Regions from separate parts of the Pedobacter faecalis genome, predicted to be linked through region 1. Evidence: riboswitches for the same ligand, from Rfam matches in the RefSeq annotation. Region 1 holds a riboswitch; the other holds the start of a gene.

Region 1 (4,932 bases):
AAGGCTGACCGGTAGCCGGATTGATACTTAATGGGGAGGTGGTCCCATAATGGGAGCCCAGCACATTGGCACATACAATGAAATGCTCTTCCGGATTAAATAAGTCATTTTGACCAAACAAACCCTTCCACCAGTCCAGGACATCTGAATTTGCGGTTAACGCGTGGCAAACCCAGATCACATTGTCTTTCTCCGCATTCAACTGGCCATAAGTCTGATAAGCAATCGTAAGGTCGTTAATCTCTTTGCCATTCTCCAGTTTGAAGGTCTCTTTATAACGATGCGTCGCCGTATTTGTCATTCCTGTGAACTCCGTATTAAAGTTTTATTGCCGCAAACGCCTGTTCAAAATCCGCCTTTATATCGTCAATGTGCTCAATACCTACAGACACGCGAAGTTGGTTAGGCAAAACGCCTGCTGCCACCTGTTCCGATTCGCTAAGCTGCTGATGGGTAGTAGCAGAAGGCTGGATGATGAGTGTTTTCGCGTCGCCCACATTGGCCAGGTGGCTTACCAGCTTCAGGCTGTCCACCAGCCGGGTTGCCAATTCCTTGCCTCCTTTCAATTCGAAGGAAAGAACCGCGCCGAAGCCATTTTTAAGGTATTTTTTTGCGTTAGTATGATATTTACTGCCCGGCAATCCAGGATAACTCACTGAGCTTACAGCCTCATGGCTTTCCAGCCAGGTTGCCAGGGCTAACGCGTTATCCACATGTCGCTGAACACGAAGCGACAATGTTTCTAAGCCCTGAAGCAGTAAAAACGAGTTGAACGGCGATATGGCCGGACCAAAGTCCCTTAATCCCTCCACTCTTGCACGAATGATAAACTGTATATTTCCGAAAGGACCCCCGATGCCAAAGACATCATTAAATACCAATCCGTGATAACCCTCGGAAGGCTCTGTAAACTGCGGAAACTTTCCATTGCCCCAGTTGTAATTTCCTCCGTCTACAATGACGCCACCGATGCTGGTACCATGCCCGCCAATCCATTTTGTCGCCGATTGAACCACGATATGTGCGCCATGCTCCAAAGGCTTGAACAGATAGCCCGCTGCTCCGAATGTATTGTCCACGATCAGTGGCAGTTCATGGCGGTTGGCAATCTCAGACAATTTTTCAAAATCTATGATACTGAACGCAGGATTGCCTATGGTCTCCACGTAAATGGCTTTGGTATCGCTGTCGATCTTTGCTTCAAAATCTGTAACGTCATCGCCGTTAGCAAATCTCACATCAATGCCCAGACGCTTGAAGGCTACCTTAAACTGATTGTATGAACCACCGTATAAGTGTGATGAAGCGACAAAATTGTCGCCCGCCTGCAAGATATTGTTTAAAGCTATGAACTGCGCTGCTTGTCCCGAACCTACTGCCAGGGCCGCTACGCCACCCTCAAGTGCTGCAATCCGCTTTTCAAACACATCATTGGTGGGGTTCATGATGCGTGTATAAATATTTCCGAATTCCTTTAGCGCAAACAGGTTCGCGCCGTGTTCTGAATTCTTAAATCCATATGATGTCGTTTGATAAATAGGTACGGCTCTCGACCCTGTTGTAGGATCTATTTCCTGTCCTGCATGTACCTGCAGTGTTTCAAATTTAAGGTTTGCTGACATATTTAAATTTTTTTATGGTTAATGATTGGTTAAGCTAAGCGGCTTATCGCTGGGATGTAACTTTCTCGTACCCTGTACAGGGCCTTCCGTATGACAAGATATAGCAGGAGGAAGATTTTCAATGATCACATGCCGAAGCACATGCATGCAGGCCTGTGAAGATCACTGAATAATCCGGGAGTAATTCTTAATGTTTTCATTTCGTTTCAATTTATCTCTCCAAATAGCACCATGCCTTTGGTCAGGAATTGGCACCTTCTTCCCAGTTGGGGAGGGTTGCCAGTGGGTCTCAGAGCCTGTCTCTCGCCACTTCTTTATAAATCAAACCATGTAGGCTGACTTGATTAGCTACTCGCTAACGACGACAAATGTACTACTTCGCGGCCAATTCGTCCAAATAATATTTCGAAATATTTTTAAACGACTTATAGTCAATTAATTGGCATCAATGTTTCAGTCGTTTTTTTAGCCTAAAGCCTGTGTCAGGTCTCGAATCAGATCGTCAATATGTTCAAGTCCCGCAGATATCCGAATTAAATTTTGCGGTGTTTTGGTATCTGGTCCTTCAATGGACGCCCGATGTTCAATCAGGCTTTCTACACCACCAAGACTTGTCGCCTGGGCAAACAATTCCACCTTGTTTACCACCGCTTTAGCTTTTTGTGCGCCACCCTTAAGCAGTACAGAAAGCATCCCTCCAAAGGCCTTCATCTGCGATCTTGCGATCTCATGCTGAGGATGGTTGGCAAGGCCAGGATAAAACACCTCATCAATCGCCGGATGTTGTTCCAGGAATTTTGCGAGGGCAAGGCCATTATCGCAGTGTCCGCGCATTCTGTACGGCAAAGTCTTAATACTGCGCAAAAGCAGGTAGCAGTCGAAAGGCGAGGGCACTGCGCCGCCAACCTGCTGAATATTTCTGATTTTGTCCCAAAACTCATTCTGAGTAGCCGTAATCAGCGCACCGCCTAGTACATCGCTATGGCCGCCGATGTATTTGGTAGAGGAATGCATCACGATATCAGCCCCAAGCGCCAGCGTATGTTGCAGGCAGGGTGAAGCGAATGTGCTGTCGCAAACCAGTATCAGACCAAACCGCTTTGCAATTTTCGCCGTAGCAGTGATATCGGTGATCTTTAACAGCGGATTTGATGGGGTCTCTATCCATATTAGAGCTGTATTCGGTTTTATGCAGGATTCGATCGCCTCAGACGAGGTCATATCCGCGAAGTCAAATTCCAGTGTTTCGTTAAACATGGTCAGCAGCTGTTTCTTGAACCCCCAGTACATATCGTCGGGCGCAATAACGTGGCTGCCCGCAGGCAAGGCCTGAAAAACGGCCATACCAGCCGTATTTCCGGAGGAAAAAGCACAGGCATCAGCCCCGCCTTCGAGTGCCGACAACGCTTTTTCCAGCGCAGTCCGGTTCGGATTGCTTATTCTGCTATACATATGTCCACCCGAATAGCCACCGTCCTCGTTACGGAAAAAGGTGGTCGACAAATTGATTGGTGATGTCACATCTCCGGTGCTGGGCTTGTAAAAATTACCCCCATGAATGGCAATAGTTTCTGGCTTCATATAACAAAGTTAAGCCGAAAACTTGTTAGTTACTGGTGTTTGGCAAGATTTATGTAATTAGCAAAGCAAAAATGAAGATATGAAAAGAATAGTGTTACTAGCTGCCATCATATGCAGTTCAATGATGGTATTGCAAAGCTGCTCTCCCAAAGGAACAAATACAACAGTAAAAAGAGGTAACATCACCGGAAGCTGGGTGCTTAACGACATCACGTTTGAAGGTGTCCCTCAATCTGCTGTAAAATCACTTTTTGATGAAGGGCCTCATACCTGCTTTATTGGCAGCACATGGCGGCTAACCAATAGTGGCAACGGGACCTATACGCTTCCGGGAGGCAGTAATTGCGCAGCCAAGACACAAAATATTTACTGGTCTGCCAGTCCTGCCGATCAAACGTTTCAGTTTAAGAAGCTGAATGAAGGAGAGAAGGCGAGAGATATCAGTTCCGGATACCGGACAGTGCTGGCTTCGGCCGACGGCAATACCATGGTGATCAAGTCGCCCGTTGAATATGGTAGCGGTGCCGCATACATCGTCCTTAACTTCAGCAAAGCCGCAAATTAAGGATATTCTGAAAAATTTGAAGCGGGGATAGTCTATTCGATTATCCCCGTTTTTGTTAGTCTTACTCAAGCATATGTTGCTGTAATGACATCTTCCTGGCATTTTTATCCTATTTTTGTTGAGTTAAACAACATATGGATACTTCATTACTGAACTTGCTTCTATCAGACGCCAGTCTGCCCGGAGAGCATAGAAATATAGCCAGGAAAGTCCGCGACCGGGAGCGGATTACATTTGATGAGGCTGTTTATCTTTACGAAAAAGCGGAACTGGGTTATCTGGGTGTGCTCGCTAATTTCATCAGGGAATATAAGCATGGAGACCTGACCTATTTCAACCGGAACTTTCATTTAGAACCCACCAACCTTTGTGTGTATGACTGCAAATTCTGCTCGTACTCTAGGCTGATTAAGCAGAAGGAGGAAGGCTGGGCGCTGAGCATGGAACAAATGATGGATATCGTGAAGCGGTACGATGGCGAGCCGGTTACGGAAGTTCACATTGTAGGCGGGGTACTGCCACAATATGACCTGCAGTTTTATGCGGCACTTTTCTCTGCGATCAAAGCGCACCGGCCAGAACTTCACGTAAAGGCTCTGACTCCGGTAGAGTATCATTATATTTTCAAAAAGGCAAAAACAGACTATGCCTCAGGCATGCGTCTCATGAAAGAGGCCGGACTTGAATCCTTGCCCGGCGGCGGTGCGGAAATCTTTCATCCTGATATCCGTTCGCAGATCGCGAAAGATAAATGTACGGGCGACCAATGGCTGGCCATCCACGAAGAATGGCATAAGCTTGGAATGCGGTCGAACGCCACGATGCTGTATGGCCACATAGAAAAGTTTGAGCACCGGGTAGATCATATGGATCAGCTAAGGCAACTGCAGGACCGCACCGGAGGGTTTCAAACGTTTATACCACTTAAATTCAGGAACCAGCACAATCAAATGAGTGGTGTTCCCGAGGTTTCTGTGATTGAAGACCTCCGCAACTATGCAATTGCCCGGATATATCTGGACAACTTCGATCATATTAAAGCCTATTGGGCGATGATCAGCAGGCAAACCGCGCAGTTATCACTCAATTTTGGAGTGGATGATATAGATGGCACACTCGATGACACTACAAAGATTTATTCTATGGCGGGTGCAGAAGAACAGA
Region 2 (4,932 bases), 1.7 Mb from region 1:
CCCGCCAATAATCAGCGGAATCGAAAACCCTTCGCGCTCCATCTCCTTGGCAAAATGGACCATCTCATCTAAAGAAGGCGTTATCAAGCCACTCAGACCGATAATATCTGCGTTGATCTCTCTGGCCTTTTTGATAATGTCCTGTGCAGGCACCATCACACCCATATCAACAATCTCAAAGTTGTTGCAGGCAAGCACTACACCAACTATATTTTTTCCAATGTCGTGCACATCGCCTTTAACAGTCGCCATCAGCACCCTTCCGGCCGAGGAATTCTGATCCTGATCCGGGTTGGCAAGCTTTTCCTGTTCAATGAACGGGAGCAGGTAAGCCACAGCTTTTTTCATTACACGGGCCGACTTTACCACCTGGGGCAAAAACATTTTTCCAGCGCCAAAGAGGTCGCCGACAATATTCATACCGTCCATCAGCGGACCTTCTATCACCTGAATCGGGCGGTCATATTTCTGCCGGGCTTCCTCTACATCGGCATCCAGGTACTCGATAATCCCTTTAACAAGGGCGTGCGACAAGCGCTCTTCTACCGTTCCTCTGCGCCAGGTTTCATCGCGCACCACCTCTTTGCCTTTCGATTTAATGGTTTCAGCGTATTCTACCAACCGTTCCGTGGCGTCATCCCGCCGGTTCAGAAGAACGTCCTCTACCATTTCAAGCAGTTCAGGCGGAATCTCCTGATACACCTCAAGCATACCGGCATTCACAATGCCCATATCAAGCCCCGCTTTTATGGCATGATAGAGAAAAGCAGAATGCATGGCTTCCCTTACAGTGTTGTTGCCTCTAAATGAGAAGGATATATTGGAAACCCCACCGCTAACCTTAGCATAAGGGAGGTTTTCTTTAATCCAGCGCGTTGCGTTAATGAAGTCGACCGCATAATTGTTATGCTCCTCCAGGCCCGTCGCCACCGTCAGAATGTTCGGGTCGAAAATGATGTCCTCAGCGGGGAAGCCAATTTCGTTAACCAGTATGTCGTAAGATCTCTTACAGATCTCGATCCTTCTTTCATAATTGTCGGCCTGTCCCCGTTCATCAAAAGCCATCACTACCACAGCCGCACCATACGTCATGATCTTCCGGGCACTTTCCCGGAATTTATCCTCGCCCTCTTTCAAAGAGATGGAATTCACAATGCCCTTGCCTTGCAAGCATTTTAGTCCGGCTTCTATAACCGTCCATTTCGAGGAGTCGACCATGATCGGCAACTTTGATATGTCCGGTTCCGAAGCGATCAGGTTCAGGAACTTCGTCATGGCTGCTTCAGAGTCGATCATTCCTTCGTCCATGTTCACGTCAATAACCTGGGCGCCGCCTTCCACTTGCTGGCGGGCTACCGACAAGGCCGCTTCAAAATCACCACTCAGGATGAGTTTGGAAAACTTAGGTGATCCCGTGATGTTTGTGCGCTCGCCAATGTTAACGAAAATGCTTTCTGGTGTAATCGTAACAGGTTCCAACCCGCTAAGCCTCATGTACGGTTGGATCTGAGGGATTTTTCGCGGGGCAATGCCTTTTGCTTTTTCAGCAATGCAGCCGATATGGTCGGGCGTGGTGCCGCAGCAACCACCCACAATGTTCACAAAACCATGTTGTATGAAATCCTCAACCAGGTGAGCAGTTTCATGCGGTGTCTCGTCGTACGCCCCAAATTCATTCGGGAGTCCGGCGTTCGGATAGGCAGAAACATAACAGCCCGCCTTAGCTGAAAGCTCCTCAATATGCGGACGCATGTCTTTTGCGCCAAGCGCACAGTTAAACCCTATACTTAAAGGTTTAGCATGCATTACCGAATTCAGAAAGGCCTCAGCGGTTTGTCCGCTCAGGGTTCTCCCTGAAGCATCTGTAATGGTTCCGGATATCATGATCTCTATCTTGCGGCCAATTTCCGCTTCATATTTCTTTATAGAAAAAATCGCCGCCTTAGCGTTCAGCGTGTCAAATATCGTCTCAATCAACAATACGTCGGCGCCCCCGTCTACCAGTCCCCGTACCTGCCTGTCATACGCATCTACAAGTTCGTCAAAACTAATGGCCCTGAACCCAGGGTCGTTCACATCAGGTGAAATGGATAGCGTCCGGTTGGTCGGGCCAATGGCACCGGCCACAAAGCACTTGCGCTCCGGATTTGCCGCCATAAACTCATTGGCCGCTTCCTTGGCAATTTTAGCCCCCTCGAAGCTTAGTTCATAGTCGAGCTCCTCCATCTGGTAATCGGCCAGAGAGATGCGCTGCGTGCTGAAAGTATTGGTTTCAATAATGTCCGTACCGGCTTTAAGATATTCGGTATGGATGGCCTTAATGATGTCGGGCCGGGTGATGTTGAGCAGGTCATTATTACCTTTTACATCACAGGGGTGATCCTTGAAACGTTCCCCCCGGAAATCTTCCTCAGTCAGGGTATATCGCTGGATCATGGTGCCCATCGCACCGTCGATAATTAAAATACGTTTCTCTAGTTCTTCTCTAATATTCATTTAACGGGTTACACAATATGAGCATGTAAAAAGCTATTTTTGATAGTGGCGCAGCGCCAAAACAAGTGCCGAACTGATTACATACAAAGCTTAATGGAAAGTTGCGGAGTTTAGCTGAATGTGCTCTAGCCAATGCTACCAGTTAACTTATCTTTCGGGAGCAAAGAAGGCTCCAGTAGAATGTAGCACCTTGTAAGTACAGGTTGCTAAGACTTCGCAGGGTCTAATCCCTCCGTCTTTCTCTATAAGCGTTACAAAAATGCAACAAAGAAAAATCAATTCCAAATAAAGATCAAGACACAAGCAGCTTCAGATTCCGTAAGGGTTCGGAGATAAAACTTCACATTAACTAAATGTAGTGTTTACACAGTAACGCTAGCTTGCGACCAAAACAGATCGATTATGGCTACCATTTTTAACCCGTTTCTGCTCATCGACTTCTTCAAGGAGGTGTTTCTGCGTCAGATTATCAGGGCTTCATTTGCGGGTTAACGCATAATGAAGATACTTTATGCCGTGCAGGGCACGGGCAACGGTCATTTGAGCCGGGCAATGGATATTGTTCCGCTCCTTCGTGAGATGGGAGAGGTGGATGTATTGGTCAGCGGCATTCAGGGCGATCTGGAACTTCCCTTTCCTGTCCGATACAAATTAAAAGGCATGAGCTTTATTTTCGGAAAGACAGGCGGCGTAAATCTGTGGAAAACCATCGTAAAAGCCGATCTGCGCGCCCTGAGAAGCGCCATCCGATCCCTTCCGGTTCACGAGTATGACCTCATTATAAATGATTTTGAACCCGTTTCTGCCTGGGCCTGCTACTTCCAGAACAAACCATGTATCGGCCTGAGTCACCAGGCGGCGGTTATCGCACCAAATGCGCCGAAAGCTTCGCATGCCGATCCTACGGGCAGGTTGATCCTGAATAACTACGCGCCAGCCAGCGTGCACTATGGATTCCATTTTGAGCGATACAATAAGAATGTTTTCACCCCTGTGATCAGGCAAGCAGTGCGTGAGAAGGAGTTGAAAGATAAGAGCTACTATACAGTATATCTGCCCGCTTACGATGATGAACGCCTGATAAAGCAGCTTACGGTCTATAAGAATGTGCAGTGGGAGGTGTTTTCCAAACACAACAAAAAAAGCCGCGTTGTTAAGAATGTAAGTATCCAGCCGGTGAATTCTGAAAAGTTTACGGCCAGTATGGCCATGTCGACAGGCGTACTATGCGGCGCAGGTTTTGAGACGCCGGCAGAAGCGCTGTTTATGAAAAAAAAGCTGCTGGTGATTCCTATGAAAGGCCAATATGAACAGCATTTAAATGCAGCGGCGCTGATGGAAATGGGGGTTCCGGTTATGAAGAGCCTCAAGAGCAAACATAGTGACGTACTCAGTGCCTGGCTTGAAAGCAATGATCGGATAACGGTCGACTACCCTGATGAGACGAGAAATATTTTGGAAACTATAGTAGCCAGACATGGATGAGCTAAGCAGAGCGTATTTTGGGGCTGATTTCCAATGGGGAGTGTCCACTGCAGCGTTTCAGAACGAAGGGAGCTGCGGAACCGATGGTAAAAGTCCCTCCATCTGGGATGTATTCACCTCCAAGAAGAGCAGAGTAAAGGGCGGTCATCATGCGCAGACTGCATGCGATTTTTATGCGGAATACAAGCGTGACATTGATCTGGTGAAGCAGATGAATATTCCCAATTTCCGGTTTTCCCTATCCTGGTCGCGCATCTTACCCGAAGGCACCGGGCGGGTAAACGAGAAAGGAATTGCCTTTTATAATCAGGTCATCGACTACTGCCTGGAGCTTGGTATTGAACCCTGGCCTACAATATATCACTGGGACCTGCCGCAGATTCTTGAGGAAAAAGGTGGTTGGACCAACCGCCTTATCGTCGACTGGTTTTCGGAATACGTCGAGGTCTGCGCCCTTCATTTCGGCGACCGCATCAAAAACTGGATGGTCATGAATGAGCCAATGGTCTTTACAGGAGCTGGCTACTTCCTTGGTGTACATGCACCGGGCAAAAAGGGACTAAGAAATTTCCTTCCGGCGGTGCACCATGCCGTATTGTGCATGGCTGAGGGCGGTAGAACCTTAAGGCGGCTATGTCCGAGTGCTCAGATCGGAACCACGTTCTCCTGTTCCCATGTAGAGCCCTATTCGCAAACGCCAAAAGATGTAGCCGCCGCGTTGCGGGCCGATGTACTGTTTAACAGGCTGTTTATCGAGCCGGTTTTGGGTCTGGGCTATCCGCTCAGTGAAGTTCCGGTACTTCGAAAGATCGGTAAATATTTTTATCCGGGCGACGAAGAGCGTATGGTGTTCGACTTCGATTTTGTGGGTCTTCAAAACTATACGCGGGAAGTGGTCCGTTATTCACTGTTTACACCCTATATCCATGCAGGACTGGTTAAGGCGTCTAC

The links. Region 1 has a riboswitch for S-adenosylmethionine ahead of QEP07_RS00745 (O-acetylhomoserine aminocarboxypropyltransferase/cysteine synthase family protein). Riboswitches for the same ligand answer to the same signal wherever they lie in the genome.
Region 2: another riboswitch for S-adenosylmethionine. It lies ahead of metH (methionine synthase); the one in region 1 lies ahead of QEP07_RS00745 (O-acetylhomoserine aminocarboxypropyltransferase/cysteine synthase family protein).

The regions. Positions count from the first base shown of each region.
Region 1 covers NZ_JARXOW010000001.1:166,966-171,897, forward strand. Annotated here, with positions in the region: gene QEP07_RS00740 (homoserine O-acetyltransferase family protein) at 1-301, opposite strand, end outside; gene QEP07_RS00745 (O-acetylhomoserine aminocarboxypropyltransferase/cysteine synthase family protein) at 318-1,622, opposite strand; SAM riboswitch class I at 1,831-1,945, opposite strand; gene QEP07_RS00750 (trans-sulfuration enzyme family protein) at 2,088-3,203, opposite strand; gene QEP07_RS00755 (lipocalin family protein) at 3,283-3,768, shown strand; gene mqnE (aminofutalosine synthase MqnE) at 3,903-4,932, shown strand, end outside.
Region 2 covers NZ_JARXOW010000001.1:1,903,346-1,908,277, reverse strand. Annotated here, with positions in the region: gene metH (methionine synthase) at 1-2,496, opposite strand, end outside; SAM riboswitch class I at 2,641-2,747, opposite strand; gene QEP07_RS08610 (glycosyltransferase family protein) at 2,995-3,981, shown strand; gene QEP07_RS08605 (GH1 family beta-glucosidase) at 3,974-4,932, shown strand, end outside.